DNA from 2 places in the Pseudoalteromonas sp. TAB23 genome. Region 2 is predicted to be linked to the other one. Evidence: predicted binding sites of a transcription regulator. Region 2 holds the regulator's gene; the other holds the start of a gene.

Region 1 (7,246 bases), on a different contig from region 2:
TTTTTACGTCTGCAGAAAAGCGAAATATAGAGGAGTAACGAACATTACGCACTCTAGGCCTTTCCAATTCACCTAAATATACAAGTCGAGCAGAATAGCTCCTTACTTCAGTACTAAAGTTTATAACCAAATCTAAAGACTATTTAAAATAGTCCGTAAGCTTGAGTTTCTTCACTTTCAGATTCTTCTAGTTGTGTTGGTTTAAATATTACGCTTGGATCAATTAATACACTGTGCTTTTGTGAAAGCTTGATTAATCCTCGCATCATATTTTTAGTTTGTGGGTCTAGATCAAAACCAACCTCAGTGAGCTTATCTAGTGGTTTAATGTCTTCTTTTTTATAGTCGATATTATCTTCGACTTTATCTACCAATAACCCTACGTGTGGGTTTAAGCCGTCTTTAGTGGTAAAAACAATAATAGGTTTATAGTCTAAGGTTATTTGCTCTTTAGCTGATTCGAATAAACGCTCTAGCTGAATTAGGTTACTACGCTTAATTTTTTCGAGCAGAGCTGATACTTGTTTATAATCGCTTTGATTATGAGCTGATATAGCTTCTTTTACCGTTTTTAGCAATGATTGGAAAGGTTCGTTAAGTCGAGACATTGTTAGTTTTAAGTCTTCATTATCGGTGTTGAACTCTTTGTAAAACAGAACAAAATCTTGTAGTTCTGCATCATTGCTTGAAATAGAAGCCGAGCTATTTAGCAAGTTACTTTGAAGGGTATTGAACCAGCTTAATAGTTTTTCTTGCCATGTTCTTAGTTGTTTTAGTACATGCGCATTACTTTGTTCGGTTGAGATATTATTTAAAATAATACCTAAATCAAACACAGGCGTTGGTATATCCATATAATCTTTAACACCAATAAAGCTTTTATTATTGTTGGGTAAAGTTGTTAGATTATTGTCAAAGCGCTCTGTTAATAAAATATCGAGTATTTTAAGTGAAATTGTTTTGCAGCCCACTTTAAAGTTTATTAATTCCATGCCTTTATCTTAATTTATCTGTTAATGCTTTAAGGATAGAACAAATTAAATAAATAGCTTAAAGATGGATAAGATTTAATAGAGATAGGTAACTAGGAGTTATTAGATGGCACTAGTGAGGTTTTTTATGGCACGTTTAAATTGATTCTCAAGCTGCTTTTTTCCTAATAAACCTAAGTGTTGAATCACTTTTTCATTACATTCATTTTGAAGTACTAACTTTATTAAAAGTTGTTTATCAGACTCTGTTAATTGAGACATACAAGAAGGAGACTGATTCACTACCTGGCAAAGAGTCGCAGAGATATTAAATTGAGTGAAGTTACTGTTTACAAGCAAGGCTAATCGTTCGCGAGTCTCGGGTCTTACTAACTCATCGCTAAATCCTTCAATTAAAATACTTACAAGTTGCCAATCTAGTGTTTTAAAGTGTGTTAAAAGCCCATAAAAAAAATCGTCTTTAAACTGCTTTTTCAAAGATTGAATAATTGCACTTTTGTTACTTAAGCATTTAATCACAAGCGCCGAATGTTCAGCTGTGCTTTTATCGCGTTGATAACCCAGTTTTACGGTATCAAACCCTTGGTTTTGCCAAAAATTAAGTAACTGCGCTGTTGCGCCAAAGCTTGCACCAAACCAACTACATTGGCTTTTTACTTGCGACTCGCAATAGCTAAGTAGCTTTTTACCAAAGCCCATATTGTGAGAGCTCGGATCAATCGCTATTCGTACAACGCGAGCAGACAACTGTGTTACGTAGTCATTATTAAAACTAAGATGTGAGAGGGTTTGAGCCATTAAGTGACCCTGTGGGCGACGCTCTCCGCTTATAACCTGTAGGGCAAGGTCTTCACTTAAACCACCTTCTATGGCAATTAAGCATACGCCAATTAATTGATTGTTAATTTTGCTGATGAATATTCGTTGCGATGGTGCGTCTAGTAGTTGGCGTAAATCGTTTACACTACTTTGATAGTGAGCCAATGCAAGCAGGGCAATAACTTGTTGCAGTAAAGGCTCATTGTTTACAAGGGATTGCTGAGTTATTTCGCTATGAACTGGCTGCTCTAATTGATTACTACTTAACTCTTTATATTGTGCATCGAGTGCAAGCAAGGTGCGAATGTGTTGCTCAAGTGGATCGTATTTAGCAAAACGCAGTGGCTCATCAAGCGGTACAACTTTAGAGGCTTTATAGTGCGCTTTAATATAGTTACTAAAGCGAATGGTATAACCCCTACCATTGCCCTCATACCCAACCAGTGTACTTGCAAATACTATACGAGGGTAATGAGCTAGCATTTTTAGCAATAACGGAACAGGGATTGCTGCAGCTTCATCAATGAGTAATAAATCGCACTCAGGTAGTGTGTTTAATAACGCGTCAGGTGCAACGTAGTGCAAGTTGGCGACCTGTTTATGTTCAGCGTTGTATTGAAGGCTTAACTCTTGGGCTAAATGTTTAAAGCTGCTATGGGTCGCTTTAAACTGAGTGCTGCAAATAATTACTTTTTTATCAGTTAGTTTTGCCGCGGCTAAGCCAAGTGCTGCCGACTTACCTCTACCTCTATCGGCATTAATGAGTAAAGGCCTGTTGGCACGGCCGTTAGCTACTTTTACTATTTGCTCAATACAGTTTTGCTGTGGCTCATAATCAATTTTATTATGCATTACATAGCTAGCGTTATTACTAATACAGCCATTTTTTTCACTAAAGTGAAAAGCGGGCAACGGTTTAATAATAGTCGCGAAACGTTGATTAAATATGCTGTAGTCAATGCTCTGACCGTGTGATTGCACTGTACTTAATGCTGGATCTTGCCAAGAGGCTAAATCATCTAGTTCAGGCAGTAATAAAAACAGTATACCGCCTGCTTTAACGGTGCCGGCAAGTGCTGCAAGTTTATCAGGGTGCAAACCACTAAAACCATCGTAAACAGCATGAGCAAATTCTTGCCCTAAAATTTGGTGTGTGCGAGTAGGCCAGTACGAATTTTTAATCGCGCACTGCTTGGATACAACAAGTGTATTGTTTTCATCTATTAATGAGTTAAGTATTTCATAACACCAAGCTGGGCTGCCCGTGATCAACACTAGCTGACGATGATACGCGCCAGCTAATTGTTGCTCTAACTCATTTAGGTGTGCTTTATACAGCTTGTAATCGTGCATAGGCCGTTACTAACCATTTACTGCCAAGGTCGTCAAAGTTAACTTGTACGCGAGATTGCGCGCCACTGCCTTCGTAATTAAGTACGGTACCAACACCAAACTTAGCATGCAAAACTCGTTGCCCTAAGTTAAAGCCACTGTCTTCAAATGCGGCATGGCTAACTGATGCGCTAAAACGCCCGGCGGCCGGCGGGCGAGAAACCTGTGTTTTAATACGAATTTCTTCTACGCAGTCCTCAGGTATTTCGCGTAAAAAGCGTGATGGGCTATGGTATTTTTCTTGCCCGTATAAGCGGCGACTCTCAGCATGGCTAATGTATAACTTATCCATTGCTCGTGTCATGCCTACATAACAAAGGCGGCGCTCTTCTTCTAAGCGGCCAGACTCTTCGTTACTTTGCTGAGAAGGGAACATGCCTTCTTCTACGCCCACCATAAACACTAACGGAAACTCTAATCCTTTAGCTGAGTGAAGCGTCATCATTTGTACGGCATCTTCGTGCTCTTCTGCTTGTCCTTCACCTGACTCAAGTGATGTATGTGCTAAAAAGCCTTGTAAAGGCGAGCTGTATTCTTCGTCTTCAGGAAGTTCGTACTGGTCACATGCGCTAATTAGTTCTTCTAAGTTTTCTACGCGAGCACGGCCTTTTTCACCTTTTTCAGCTTGGTACATTGCCATCAAGCCTGAGGTTTGAATTGTGTACTTGGCTTGCTCATGCAAAGTTAGATCGCTAATTTTATCTTCTATTTGTTCAACTAGTTCTACAAACTTACTTACTGCACCAGAAGCACGACCAGATAAATGCTGTTGTTCTACAATTGCTTTTGCGGCATACCAAAGCGGTAACGATTCTGCTCGTGCACAGTCGCGTATATGGCTCAATGTTTTGTCGCCAATACCGCGTGCTGGCGTATTAATTACACGCTCAAATGCGGCATCGTCTTGACGATTACCCACTAGGCGTAAGTACGACAACGCATCTTTAATTTCTTGTCGTTCGAAGAATCGCATACCACCATAAATACGGTATTTTAAGCCTTCTTGTAGCATGGCTTCCTCAAGTACACGAGATTGCGCGTTACTACGGTATAAAATTGCGGCATCTTGTAGGGCATTACCTGCATTTAACCAGCTTCGTAGTTTGCTACTTACAAAGCGTGCTTCGTCTAACTCATTAAATGCTGCATAAATAGAGATTGGCTCGCCGTCGTTACCGTCGGTCCACAAGCTTTTACCCATACGTTCTGAGTTATTTTGAATTAATGCGTTGGACGCTTTCAAAATAGTCGCGGTTGAACGGTAGTTTTGTTCAAGACGAATGGTTTCTGCGCTAAAGTCAGTTAAAAAACGTTTAATGTTTTCGATTTTAGCACCACGCCAACCATAAATGCTTTGGTCATCGTCGCCTACAATCATAATGCTGTTAGTATCGCCAGCAAGTAACTTTAACCAAGCATATTGAATGGTATTTGTATCTTGGAACTCGTCTACGAGCATATGTGCGAAGCGTTGCTGATAATGACGCAGTAACGTAGGGTTATTTTTTAACACTTCGTAGCTGCGTAGTAATATTTCAGCAAAATCAACTAGGCCCGCTCTATCACAGGCCTCTTGATAGGCGGCATAAACACGCAGCATCATTTGCTCATTAATATCGTATGCTTGAATATCTTTAGGGCGAAGTGCTTCATCTTTTTTGGCGCTTATGTACCAGCCAAATTGCTTAGCGGGCCATTTTTTATCATCAATATTCATCGATTTTAATAAGCGCTTGATCATTCTAAGCTGATCGTCAGAGTCTAAAATTTGAAAGGCTTCTGGTAAATTAGCTTCACGGTGATGAGCACGTAAAATACGATGCGATAAACCATGGAAAGTACCAATCCACATACCACCTACAGGCGCTTTTAGTGTTTCTTCAACGCGGCCACGCATTTCTTTAGCGGCTTTATTAGTAAAGGTAACTGCAAAAATACTGTAAGCGGAGGCTTGCTCAACTTGCATAAGCCACGCAATACGATGAACTAACACTCGTGTTTTACCAGACCCAGCACCTGCTAATACCAGCATGTTTTGTAGTGGGGCTGCAACGGCATCGCGTTGTTTGTCATTTAAGCCATCGAGTAATTGTGAAACGTCCATCGTTACGCCTTTTTAATCAATATTGTGGGCAGTATAACAGGTGTTTTTGTTAGGCTAAATAAAATACTGTTTTTATAAACAGCTATTTATAAAATAGTGTTCAAAACGAGTAACTTGCTAATTAACTAAGCGAATAAAAAGCGTAAACGCATAACAAAAATTGCTAATTTGACCTAAAGTTAGCAAAATTTACTAACTCTCTAAATCTAGACTAATTTAACTATTTGATTTGTAAGCTTTAATAAATTGGCATAAAGTGTGTAAGTAAATAATTATAAAATCAAATAAATACAGAGGTTAGTATGGCAGATCAAGGTTCTGGCGGTAACGTAATCGCAGCATTATGTAATATATTTTTTCCTGGTTTAGGGCAGTTAGTGCAAGGGCGTATTTTAGCGGCTATATTTTTTGCACTCGCTATTATAATAAGTTACGCACTAATTTATGTGCTTGTAGGCTTTGTACTTGTGCCTATTATCTACTTATGGTCGATCATTGACGCAGCGCGTTATAGATCGCGAAGTTAACGGTTTTAAAGTTGAGTAAAATAGCGCCATGTGGCGCTATTTTACTTTATATGTCCTGTGGTTTACGGGCGTTTACGTATATAATTACGCAATCAAAGATTTACAGGCAAACCCTATGGAATATCAATTTATTCGCGACCCTATTAGTGGGCTACGTATTAAAATAAGCAGTGAACACGCTATTATTGGTCGCTGGCTAAACGAAGAAATAGGCAAAGACAAAGTAGCCATGGTACTAGCGCTTATTGCATCGGTAAGTTCAAGCTATGAGCCGCTAACACTAAAAGGCCAAGAAATAGATTTAATATTAACGAAAGACGAAGCATTATTTGAAGCCCATGCGCTTCATCAAGACAGCGAAGACCTAATAGCGTATCAGGATGACGATTTAGCGCTTGAAGAAAATGGTTTAAGTAGTGGTTGTGGCTTTGAAGATTTCATTGATTTAATTGATTCATGGCATGAGTTTACGACGTCACGATAAACATAATTAGCACACTAATAAAAATATACAGCAATGCACAATCAGCATTTTATCTGTATTATTACACCAACGAAAATTACGCCAACCAAAACGACAGGAATTGATATGTCTGCCAATTTAAACAAGCTAGTAGTGATGCTAGAAATGCAAAACGCCATGAATACTAAAGTACATGAGCAATGGTTTACTCAAGGGTTTGAATGGTACCGCGCTATTTGGGTTGAGTGTGCTGAAATGCTAGATCATCATGGTTGGAAATGGTGGAAAAAACAAACACCAGATACTGAACAAGTTATTTTAGAGTTGGTTGATATTTTTCATTTTGGTCTATCGCTTAGAATTGACGGTGAAACTAGCTACGAAGACTTAGCAAAGCAACTTGAAACTGAGCTTAGTAATGCTCAACAAGCTGATGACTTTAAACAAACACTAGAGATATTAGCGGCGTCTGCTGTTGCTGATAAAACGTTTAATGCAGGTGCCTTTGCCGGCTGTATGGCGCAAATGGGTATGGATATTGATGATTTATATCGCGGCTACGTAGGTAAAAATACGTTAAACTTTTTCCGCCAAGATCACGGTTACAAAGATGGTAGCTATATTAAAGAATGGAACGGGCAAGAAGATAACGAGCATTTAGTTGAAGTAGTTAAAAGCCTTGATACAGAACATGCAGATTTTGCAAAGTTAGTATATCAAGGGCTAGAAGCGCGTTACCCAAAAATTTAAGTCACGTAAGTTGAGTTAAATAATCTTACGATAGTCGGTAACACTCAGGTAATCGGCTATTTCGTTATGTGGTTGTTGGCTATCAGGGTTAGCAACTGCAAGTAAGTGCTCAATGCCGTATTCTCGTGCAGCATTCAAAACCGGCACACTGTCATCTACAAACAAAGTGCGCTGCTTATTAAACCCTAAGTCTTTTTGT
Region 2 (12,028 bases):
CAGCATAATAAAACCAGCAACCCCAATAACAGCTGCAAAACTAAGCGCATGTGTTTTACTTAAACGCCCTTTAGCCACAGGGCGATGACGAGTCCGCGCCATTTTTGAGTCTATCTCGCTATCAACCACATGATTAATAACCGCTGCAGCAGCAGAAAGTAGCCCTATACCTAACAAGCTAATAAACTGTACGACCATACCGCGCCCTACATCGGGAGCCAGCGCTAAACCAACCCAAGCTGTTAGCACCAGCATAGCTACCACTTTAAATTTACTAATTGCTAAGTAGTCTTGCAGCAAACTATGTGTACGCGAAATTAGCGATTGAGTATTAACGGGTAGCAGTATTTTTTTATCAATTATAAGTGCCATCATATTTCCCCTTTATGTGCGTGATTTTAGGTAATAACACAACCTAACCATGCTTAATAACAGTATGGCTGCCATCAAGTTATGCGCCAGTGCAACTCCCAACGGAATATGCCAATGTACTAAAATAAGCCCTAAGCTAATTTGGCAAAGCAGAACAAGTAATACACTCACAACGCAATTTTTAATTTTTTTAGAGTACGCTTGGCTGTATATTTTCCACATAATTAACGCCAGAACAATGCAAGTAACGAGTGCCCAAATGCGATGTAATAAATGAATAGACATACGCGCTTGCTGCGATAACACACCAAACTCATAATTACTGTGCTCAAGTGGTAATTGAAATACGCTACTCAATGAAAACGGTTGTGCGTAATTACACAATGGCAAACCACTACAATGTGGAGCGGCGTAATTTGCAGCCAGCCAACCACCAAGTGCAATTTGGATAATTAATACACTGAGCGCTACTAAACTTAAACCGAAATAGCGTTTTGCGCCGCTATCGCCACCCATAATAGGTTTTGCGGTTAGCCGTAAATATAAAAGCGTTATAAGTGACAAAATACTAAAGCCACCTAATAAGTGGCCCATTACAATAAGCGGCTGAAGGTTCATGGTTACTGTCCACATACCAAGAGCAGCCTGAAACACCACTAGTAGAAGTAAAGCCAAAGGCAATTTAACTGGCGTAGTTGGATATTGGCGTTTTAAAAAAGCCAACACAAATAAACCTAAAATAAGTAAGCCTAAAGCACCTGCAAAGTAGCGATGAATCATTTCTTTCCACGCTTTTGCGGTTTCGAACATCATATCGGGGTAGCTTTGAGTTGCTAAGGCTATGTCAGCCTCATGCTTAGGTACCGTTAAAAAGCCATAACAACCAGGCCAATCGGGGCACCCTAAACCTGCATCACTTAAGCGGGTGTACGCACCTAAAGCAACTACAATTAAAGCGAGTAATCCTGTTATTAATACTAAGTTTTTATAATTTTTATACATCAGATACTCCAACTTAAGCTCAACTTAGTTAGCTAGAACGAGAATAGTTAAGTAATTTTTTTAGATCTTTTAATAACCCTTTTTGTACTAAACGGTTTTCTTGTGGCTCGACCTTAAAGGGATATTCAAGTACCACTAACCCCATATGATCAATTAAATACAAACTTGCAGGATTTAAACTCTGTTGCTCGGTAATAATTTTCCATGGTAGGTTTTTATTGTCGGGACTTCCCATTACAGCCATATCAACCTTGCCTTGGTTTTTACCAAGTGCCACATATAAATTATTAAGTGCATTGAGTTGTTCGCTGCATGGGGTGTTACATTCGTTTGAATAATTAAGTGCGATAGTCCATTGCTTGGGATTATTTTGCGGCCAATTTTTAAGTTTTATTTCTTGGCTTAAAAACTCGCCATTATTAGTAATTGCAGTAGGCAACCAATCAAACTTTAATGCGCCATATGCCAAAATTAATGGGATAGCGCAGCAGCCCACAAACAACACAAGGGGATTATTTTTCATTATGTGTCCTTTTTTTGCTCGCAAAAATAGCCACAACAGCACATGCAACAGCAATTAAAAACCATTGCACAGCGTAGGCATTATGCTTTTGAGGGCTCATAACAACTGCCTCATAATGAGGTGTTGCAATCTCATCACCAGTACCTTGTCTGTAAGCCATAAAATTAATTAATGATTGCTGGCTTTGAGTGCTCAGCATATTCAAGTCGATAGATTGGATTCTTGTAGGTAAGTCGTTATTTGTAGTTTTATCTTCAAGCGTAAAGCTACTTAGGTTATTTTCTTTTATTTGCGCTTTAAGAATAAAAACACCTGTAGGCAGAGTAACCTTTGGCAGTGTATCTCTAGATATAGGCGCTTTTACCCATCCTAAATTAACTAAAATCACTTTTTCTTCGCTGGCTGGCTTTAGTAAAGCAAGTAAATCGTACCCTACTTGCCCGTTATAAACTTGATTATCTAAAAGCCAATATTGGTTTTGTACAAACCGCCCTTTTAACTCAACCAATACACCTGTTTTGTTCCAGCTATCAGGCAGGTTAAGTAATTGAGACCAGCTCACCACACCCCGATTCTGTTGCTTAGCAATAGCGGTTAGTTGCTGCTGTTTTTGCTCACCCCGCTCCAACTGCCAAAATCCTAGTCGCACACACACAAGTACAACAACCACAACCATACAAAGTGTGATTAGTGAACTAAGCTTTTGTTTGTGCCATAAAACTAACTGCATAAAGGGTCAACTCAGTGATTATTAAAATTATTATCGTACTGTTGTTAATATTTATACTTTTTAACTTATTTAGAGCATTGTTTATTATGGTGTCAGGGAAAACTGGGGGACGACCTATGTCTCACTTTTTAGGTCGTCGCGTATTGTTTTCGGTCGTTGTTTTAGTTGTTGTTATTGCAGCGCTTAAACTTAGTTTTATTAAAGCAAATAATTCGCCAATAAACGCTACAGCACATATACAAATACAAACAAACACAGCCACACCACATCAACAAAGTGCCAATACCAAGCAGCTGCTTGAAAAGCAAAATGCTTATCTTTAGTAAAGTGCCCTTTTAATATCCGTAAAAATATTACAAATAAAAGTACCGTTCCTAGCGTTACATGCATGCCATGAAAACCAGTCAATAAAAAGAACGTATTACCGTAAATACCCGCATCTAGCGTTAGATTAAGGTCATTATATGCATGCATGTACTCCTCAACTTGCAGCCCTAGAAAGCAAACACCCAACAAAATAGTAGCGCCTAAAAAAACTTTAAGTGGAGTACGTTTATTGTTTTCCATCGCTACATGGGCAAAATGTAAAGTAACTGAGGAAGTAAGCAGTATTAAGGTATTTATAAGCGGTAAGCCTTGCCAGCCCATAGCTTGAGTAGTTTCGCCAGCAGGTGTTGAAACTAGCGGCCAAACGGCTTCAAAAGTAGGCCATAAAACCTCGTTAGTCATTGCATTATTGCCTGCGCCTCCAAGCCAAGGTACCGACAATACCCGTGCATAAAAAAGCGCACCAAAAAAGGCCATAAAAAACATAACTTCAGAAAAAATAAACCAGCTCATACCTTGTCTAAAAGAGCGATCCATTTGTGCTGAGTACAAACCTTGGTCCGATTCATTAATTACATTTTTAAACCAGCTAAACAACATATACACAAGTACAGCAATACCGGCATAAAGCAGATAAACCCCGCTACCACCTTCTTTACCTACACTCATAACAGTCAAGCCTGCCCCTACTGCAATAAAAAACAATGCAACAGCACCTACAATAGGCCATGGGCTTTGCTCAGGTACGTAATAATGCTCATATTCTTGATTCATTTTATTTACTCCTAGTTTCACACTAGTTTAAAAAGCTAGTTGTTACTTGCCACCAGCTGTTCACTAATATCAAATACGGTATAAGATAAAGTTAATTCTTCAATGTCGCTTGGCAGTGCGGTATCAACATAAAAAAGTAATTTAAATTCAAGTTCTTCCCCTGCTTTTAGAGGTTGCTGATCAAAGCAAAAACAGGCTATTTTGTGTAAATACTTTGCCGCTTTACCTGGTGAGACTGATGGTACAGCCTGCATTACTTTATCTAGGTTGCTGCTATTTTTAGCACTAAACATTACTTCACGCATTGCACCGGGTTTTACCACTACACTGTATTCTTTTGATTTAACTTCAAACGGTGCACCACTTTGTGCGTGAGTAGTAAAGCTAACGCCGACTTCTCGGTTTTGTACTATTTGTGTACTTTGCTCTGCCTGCTCAAGCGAAGGTTTTCCATTAAGCCCTGTTACATCACAAAACACGTCATACAAAGGTACTAAAGCAAAGGCAAAGGCAAACATGCCTATGCAAATAAGTACCAAACGTTTGAGTAGCGGTGCGTGTGTCATTACTTAATTACCGGCGGCGTAGAAAAAGTATGATATGGCGCTGGAGAGTCAACTTCCCACTCAAGCCCTTCTGCCCCTTCCCATACTTTTGCAGGCACTTTATCACCGCCACGCGCGCATTTAATTACCACAGCTACAAACAACAATTGCGATAAACCAAAGGCAAATCCACCAATACTTATGATTGCGTTAAAGTCGGCAAATTGAAGTGCATAATCGGGAATTCGACGCGGCATACCGGCAAGCCCTACAAAATGCATAGGAAAAAACAATACGTTCACACTCACCAGCGATAGCCAAAAATGCCATTTAGCTAGCGTGATATTAAACATATTGCCCGTCCACTTGGGCAGCCAGTAATAGGCCCCCGCCATTATCGAAAATACAGCCCCTGTTACTAATACATAATGAAAATGCGCCACTACAAAATAAGTATCGTGGTACTGAAAGTCAGCAGGTGTAATTGCCAGCATCAACCCCGAAAAGCCACCTAAGGTAAACAGCACAATAAACGCAATACTAAAAAGCATTGGCACTTCAAAAGTTATTGAGCCTTTCCACATTGTGGCAACCCAATTAAATACTTTTACTCCTGTAGGTACCGATATAAGCATGGTCGCGTACATAAAAAACAACTCGCCAGCGACCGGCATCCCAGTGGTAAACATATGATGAGCCCATACAATAAAGCTCAATAGTGCTATGGAGGATGTGGCGTATACCATTGAGGCATAGCCAAAAAGTTTTTTACGAGAAAAGGTAGGTACTATTGTAGATATAATGCCAAAGGCAGGAAGAATCATTATGTATACTTCGGGATGACCAAAAAACCAAAAAATGTGTTGGAACATCACCGGGTCGCCACCGCCTGCGGCATCAAAAAAGCTGGTCGCAAAATACTTATCGGTAAGTACCATAGTGACAGCCCCTGCAAGCACTGGCATTACCGCTATTAATAAAAAGGCAGTAATTAACCACGTCCATACAAATAAGGGCAACTTCATCCATGTCATGCCGGGAGCACGTAAGTTCACTATAGTTACAATCACATTGATTGCGCCCATTATTGAGCTAATCCCCATAATATGTACGGCAAATACAAACAATGCAGTATTATCATTACTGTATGTTGTAGACAGTGGTGCATAAAAAGTCCAACCAAATGCAGGACCCCCACCAGGCATAAATAACGATGCCAATAGGATTAAAAACGCAAACGGTAAAATCCAAAAGCTCCAGTTATTCATTCTTGGCAATGCCATATCTGGCGCGCCAATCATGAGTGGTATCATCCAGTTAGCAAGGCCTGTAAAGGCCGGCATAACCGCACCAAACACCATAATTAAACCATGCACTGTGGTCATTTGATTAAAAAAGTGAGGATCGACCAACTGTAAACCTGGTTGAAATAATTCAGCTCTGATCACCATGGCCATTCCACCACCAATTAAGAACATGGTCAGCGAAAAAATTAAATATAAACTACCTATATCTTTATGATTAGTTGTGTAAAGCCAGCGTTTAAAACCTTTAGCTGGGTGATGAGCATGATGAGCTTCATTGGCGTTAGGTTGTTCTACTATGCTACTCATTAGTTCGCCTCCACTTTGGCATCAAGTGCTGCCTGTATTTGACTCGGTTGAATAACATCACCCGTATCATTACCCCACGCATTACGTTTATAAGTAATAACCGCTGCTAATTGCTTTATAGATAACTGTTTGGCAAATGCTTGCATTGCCGTACCGGGTCGCCCATGGATAACTACATCAATGTGATCTTTTATATCGCCAAGCACTATAGGGCTGCCTTTAAGTGCAGGAAATACACCCGGTAACCCCATGCCAGTAGGCTGATGACATGCAGCACAATTGGCCATATATACTTGTTCGCCTAAAGTCATTAATTCTTCTTTTGGGAGGGTTTTATCAAGTAATGCGGCATCTGCTAATGCTGCTTTTTGTTTAGCTTGCTTTGCATCTGCAAGCCACGTTTTAAAATCAGCCTCAGATTTAGCGACCACCACAACGGGCATAAAGCCATGATCTTTACCACACAACTCAGCACATTGGCCTCGGTAAGTACCTTCTTCGTTTATGTTCGTCCATGTTTCGTTTATAAAGCCGGGATTCGCATCTTTTTTAACTGCAAAATCAGGTACCCACCAAGAGTGAATAACATCGTCAGAAGTCATTAAAAATCGTACTTTTTGATTTATTGGCAGTACGAGAGGTTTATCAACCTCAAGTAAGTAGTTAGGATTTTTATCTGCAAGATTCGCTATTTCATCTTGCGGGGTAGATAAAATAGAGTAGAACTCTACATCTTCACCCATATATTCATAATGCCATTTCCATTGCGAGCCTGTAATTTTAATAGTGAGATCAGCTTTGCTGGCATCTTCCATTGCAATTAGGGTTTTAGTGGCTGGTACTGCCATAGCAATTAAAATAACAAACGGGATTGCAGTCCAAAGTATTTCTACTTTAGTGCTTTCGTGAAATTGGGCAGGTACAGCCCCTTTAGATTTACGGTGATGAATAAGTGCCCAAAACATAATTGCGAACACTATCACCCCAATCACACAACATATTATAAATATGGTCATGTGCAGCTGATATACATTATTGCTTATATCGGTTACGCCTTTGCGCATATTGTATTGGCTGTTAGCCAAAACTGGGTGCGAAAAAACACATAATATAAGCCACAAGGTAGAGGTCAGTTTACCCATGTGACGGCTCCTTTGATGCTATTGCGAATGCAAAGCGAAGAGGCATACGGCTTAAACGCCAATTCGTTATTTTTATTTTTTTAGTCAATCTCATTTAATATTGATTGGTTTTGCTGCGCCAACAACGGGTTTGTGTATATTGTGTGTTCTCAAAACTAAAAAGCTGTGAGTTATTATTAGCTCAGCACATTAATAATTAGCTAAAAAATGAACAACAAGCAAGTTTTAGTATAAAAAACAATCAGGTGATATTGAGTAATTAATAAAAAATCAGTAACCAACTAGGTAACAGTAAGTTCAAAAGATGAGCAAAACAAAGGGGTTTAACGTATTCGGAGGGGGAAAATATAAGTGCAAAAAAGTTTACAGCTTAAATTGTCAGTGAGCTATTTATGCCCTATTTTTAGTGCGAATTTAAAACAAAAAATGCGTACTAATTAGTACGCATTTATAAAACTGCTTGTTTAAAAGCTATTTTTAAAGTCACATCCAATCAGCGTTTCTTATAACGCCAACGGCTAAGCCTTCAATATTAAAAGACTCATTCTCAAGATCTACTTCAATAGATTCAAAATCGTCGTTTTCAGCATGAAGTAATACTTTACGACCCGCTTTCTCAAGACGTTTTACAGTTACGTCTTCGTCTAGGCGGGCAACAATAACTTGCCCGTTTTCAGCGGTTTGAGTACGATGTACAGCAAGTAAATCACCATCCATAATACCAATATCTTTCATGCTCATACCGTTAACGCGTAGTAAAAAATCTGCAGCCGGTTTAAACATTAATGGATCGATTTTGCAGTGACTTTCAACGTGCTCTTGCGCCAAAATAGGTGAACCAGCAGCAACACGCCCTATAAGCGGTAAACCTAATTGCTCTGGCTCTTCTTCTTCAATTAACTGAATACCACGGCTTGCACCTGGTTTCATTTTAATTGCGCCTTTTTTAGCAAGTGCTTTTAAATGTTCTTCAGCAGCATTGGCACTTTTAAAACCTAATGTTTGCGCTATTTCAGCACGTGTAGGAGGCATACCAGTGTCTTTAATAAAAACTTTAATTAGTTCGAGTATTTGAGCTTGGCGGTTCGTTAATGGTCGCATACAACTGGTTTTCCATACAGTACATTTAACTGTGAGTATATACAGTTAAATAAAAATCGCAAATTTAAATTAAGCCTTAAAATAGCCAAAGTAATTTCACTTGTGTACATTTTAGGGATATAACTAAAGCTAGATTTATAAATGATTAAAAAAGCAAAGGAGTCATTATGAGTATTTGGTACCAGCCCATCACTTTAGAGCTGTGCAAGCAGTTAGAACAAGGCATTGATGGCCAAGGAACATTAATGAAAACCATGGGAATAGAAGTCACTGAAATTGGTGATGATTACTTAGTAGCCACTATGCCGGCAATTCCTGAGCATCATAACCCAATGGGAATGGTTCACGGCGGTGCTAACGTTGTACTTGCCGAAACAGTTGCCAGCTATGCAGCTAACTTTGTTGTCGATTTTACAAAATTTTACTGCGTGGGGCAGGAAATTAGCGCAAGTCATTTAAAAGCATCTCGCAACGGCACTTTAACAGCAACGGCAAGAGCGTTTCATATTGGCAAACGTAGTTCAGTGTGGGAAATAAAAATTACAAATAGCCGCAATGAGCTGTGCTGCGTATCAAAAATGACCGCAGCAGTCGTAGAGCGAAGGTAGTTACTTTTCGATTGGGTAAATTGTAATTTCCATACCCGCACCAATCGCAGATATACGCAATAATGTATCTGCATCTAAGGCTTGATTAAAGCACTTAGGTGAAGTGCCTGATTCAAAACCAATATCAAACGTTCTACGTGAACAGCTTAACCATTGTTTTAGCGCGTTACGCGAACACGATTCAATAAGCTCACATATATGGTTTATTGCTTTGTCAGGCGTGTTTACTACACCTGTTGCTTCAATACGCGCTAATTGACGGTATTCGTCTTTGTCATAATGTAAAATCGTCGCGACTTTTTTCAAGTCTGCCACTAGCAAACTAATATCTTGCTTTGATTCAAGCTCAAGATCTACATTTAAAAATTGAATTTCCGACATCGTTTCGTATTTATCCTCTAATAATTTCATTGCAAACTTTAACGCAGTTTTACCGTTATACCAAATCAACTATGCTCTATTAACCACTTTATATAGATATTTCGCAGCTTTTAAGTATTTTTTAGCGTTTAAAGCTAGCTGGATATCAAACACTCAGCTCAATTAACAAATAAGTCATGTTAGCAATTTAAGTGTAATCTTTTTTATTTTTAAATGATTACAGTAAGCTATAGTTTAAACTGCGACAAAATGTCGCAGTAACTAATCCCATTAATGTAATAAACTAGCCTCTAAAAATAATAAGACTAAAACATGAATAAAAAAATATTTAAGTATGCTCGCAAGTTACATAAATGGCTCGGTTATTTGCTCGCATTACAAATTTTAGCTTGGCTATTAGGTGGTTTAGTCATGAGCGCTATCCCTCTTGATAAAGTTCATGGGGAGCATCTTGCAACACGTACTCTTAATAACCCATTTACGCAGGCTGATTATGTTGCCTCCCTTGACGATATTGCATCTCAGGTGGTTAATCCAACACAAATAATTTTTGAGAACTTTTTAACCACACCTATAATTACAGTAATAAATAAAGATGAACAGCAAAGCTTTAACGGTATAACAGGCCGACCTTTTGAGCCGCCAACTAAAATACAAATTACCGCAAATGCTAAAGCACACTTACTTATTGATGATCAAGTGACAAGCGCTGTACTGCTAAAGCAAGGTATGCGAGAAGTTGGATATAAAACCAATGTTTGGCAGGTACAATTTGACGACACATTTAACACAACACTGTATTTGTCAGAAAATAACGGCAAAGTTATCACCGTTCGCAGCACACTATGGCGAATTTTCGACTTTTTTTGGATGTTACATATTATGGATTACGATGAGCGAGAGGATTTTAATAATCCGCTGCTTATTAGTTTTGCAGCAACCAGCGTACTTTTTTGCCTAAGTGGAATATTACTACTTATGCAAAACATACGACTAAAACGATTTATCCGAATTAAAAGTAAGAATAAATCAAAGTAGTCATATTGGTTTTTAAGAACTAGCGCACTCTCACCAAAGACTAAATAAGCCCTAGGAAGTACCCAAGGGCAGATTTTATTCCAAGTGTTTAAATCGACTCAAATGTCGCTTTAACATTTCGTTTTCGAAAATCAACTCATCACGCTCATCCAGCAATTGTAAAACTAAAGCTATTGCCGACCAATCTAACGAAAAGTCATGTTGAATACGGGCCGCTTTTTTAACTAAGGTCACTGCAGATACCGTAAATTGCCACTGCGTAACATGCTTCCCCTCAATTGGAACCGCAATATTGTGCTCAACTAGCTCATATAAAATTGCTTCGCTAATATCACTACTCAAACATAGCTCTTTGCTAGTAAGTAAATCATCTTTTTGTGTCACGATAATTTGCATTATGGCTTGCTCCAGTTATTACGGGGATCAAAGTGAGCTTTTTCGGCTAATTCTTCCCAAAGTTTTTTACTGGTATCATCAACAGATGTTGGATTAACAATTTTAAGCACAGCAAATAAATCACCTTTGGCTTTTTTACTCATTAATCCCTTACCTTTAATACGCAAGCGTTGACCAGACTGACTATTAGATGGAATAGTTAATTGGATTTTGCCTGCCAACGTAGGTAAATTTATTTTTGTACCAAGAGCCGCTTCCCATGGTGCAAGAGGGACGACTATATTTAGGTTATGACCTTCAACATCAAATAATGGGTGGGGCACTAAACTAATTTGTAAGTACAAATCGCCATTTTGCCCGTTCGCTGACCCTAATCCGCCTTGCCCTTTTAGTCGAATTCGTTCGCCATTTACTGAACCTGCGGGAATTTTCACTTTAAGTGATTTTTTAATTTCAGAGACACGACCACTACTATCTCGCTGCGGTAACATAAACTCAACAGGCTTAACGGTATCAACTAAAGTCTCTTCAAGAAAAATCGGGAACTCTATTTCCACATCTTGTCCTTTTTGCGCGCGAGCGGCGTTACTTCTGCTCTGCCCGGAACGATTGAATCCACCGGCGCCGCCAAACATTGAATTAACAAAATCAGAAAACTCTTGATCGGTTTGAGGATCGCTTTGCTGATAATTACTTTGCGATGAGGCATTGTTACCACCATAATTACCTTGCTGTTGACGAGCACGATTTTGTTGATGACGACGTAACTCGTCGTATTTAGTGCGTTCTTCTTTGTTATGAATGACTTCGTAAGCTTCTGCTATTTCTTTAAACTTATCTTCTGCTTGAGGCTCTTTGCTTACATCTGGGTGATATTTTCTGGCTAACTTTTTATAAGCTACTTTAACCGCTTTATCGTCTGCATCAGGCGATATTCCAAGCACTGCATAATAATCAACAAATTTCATTTGCAATCCAAATCCCCATATTGAGTAAGCTTTAAGCATACTCCTTAACGTATAATCTTGTGTGGTTAAAATACGATAAATAGTAAGAAATAAATGAATAGTGAAAATAACTTTGAATAAAAAATTAATCGGACACTTTTTAGTAATATAAGTGCAGGCCTTAAGTTAACTTTATCTTTTATCTTCAAGGCTTTAAACTGCCTGTTCCTGTAGTTCACATTTGTGATGGATATGACTCGATTTATTCTGGCCTTACTGGCTTGTTGTGTGTGTTTTTCGGTATCTGCCGAACAATTCACCCGTTTTTCAACAGCTAAAAGACATTTAATTAAAACCCTCCCTGACAACGCCAAAAGTATTTACTGCGGTTGTGATATTAAAAAAGAAGGCAAAAAACTCGTTCCTGATCCTTCTAACTGTGGTTACATTCCTCGAAATACACTTACCCGCTCAGGCAAAGTAAATGTGCGAGCACTACGCATTGAGTGGGAACATATTGTTCCGGCGT

Evidence for each region. The regulator LexA, encoded in region 2, represses DNA repair genes until DNA is damaged. The targets are predictions, from matches to a motif close to TACTGTATNNNNATACAGTA.
Region 1: uvrD (DNA helicase II) is a predicted target of LexA. The motif match lies at 5,372-5,391, and genes of this name have one in related genera.

Annotation. Positions count from the first base shown of each region.
Region 1 covers NZ_AUTP01000227.1:47,604-54,849, reverse strand. Annotated here, with positions in the region: gene L654_RS0113455 (hypothetical protein) at 144-992, opposite strand; gene L654_RS0113450 (GNAT family N-acetyltransferase) at 1,095-3,164, opposite strand; gene uvrD (DNA helicase II) at 3,142-5,307, opposite strand; gene L654_RS0113440 (hypothetical protein) at 5,610-5,834, shown strand; gene L654_RS0113435 (YacL family protein) at 5,950-6,318, shown strand; gene L654_RS0113430 (dUTP diphosphatase) at 6,424-7,047, shown strand; gene yrfG (GMP/IMP nucleotidase) at 7,063-7,246, opposite strand, start outside.
Region 2 covers NZ_AUTP01000292.1:15,390-27,417, forward strand. Annotated here, with positions in the region: gene cyoE (heme o synthase) at 1-372, opposite strand, end outside; gene L654_RS0118185 (COX15/CtaA family protein) at 385-1,374, opposite strand; gene L654_RS0118190 (hypothetical protein) at 1,403-1,897, opposite strand; gene L654_RS0118195 (SURF1 family protein) at 1,887-2,627, opposite strand; gene L654_RS1000000128720 (DUF2909 family protein) at 2,642-2,950, shown strand; gene L654_RS0118200 (cytochrome c oxidase subunit 3) at 2,853-3,728, opposite strand; gene L654_RS0118205 (cytochrome c oxidase assembly protein) at 3,764-4,294, opposite strand; gene ctaD (cytochrome c oxidase subunit I) at 4,294-5,886, opposite strand; gene coxB (cytochrome c oxidase subunit II) at 5,886-7,028, opposite strand; gene lexA (transcriptional repressor LexA) at 7,512-8,129, opposite strand; gene L654_RS0118225 (PaaI family thioesterase) at 8,297-8,737, shown strand; gene L654_RS0118230 (hypothetical protein) at 8,738-9,118, opposite strand; gene L654_RS0118235 (membrane protein) at 9,431-10,156, shown strand; gene L654_RS0118240 (chaperone modulator CbpM) at 10,232-10,552, opposite strand; gene L654_RS0118245 (DnaJ C-terminal domain-containing protein) at 10,552-11,520, opposite strand; gene L654_RS0118250 (endonuclease) at 11,752-12,028, shown strand, end outside.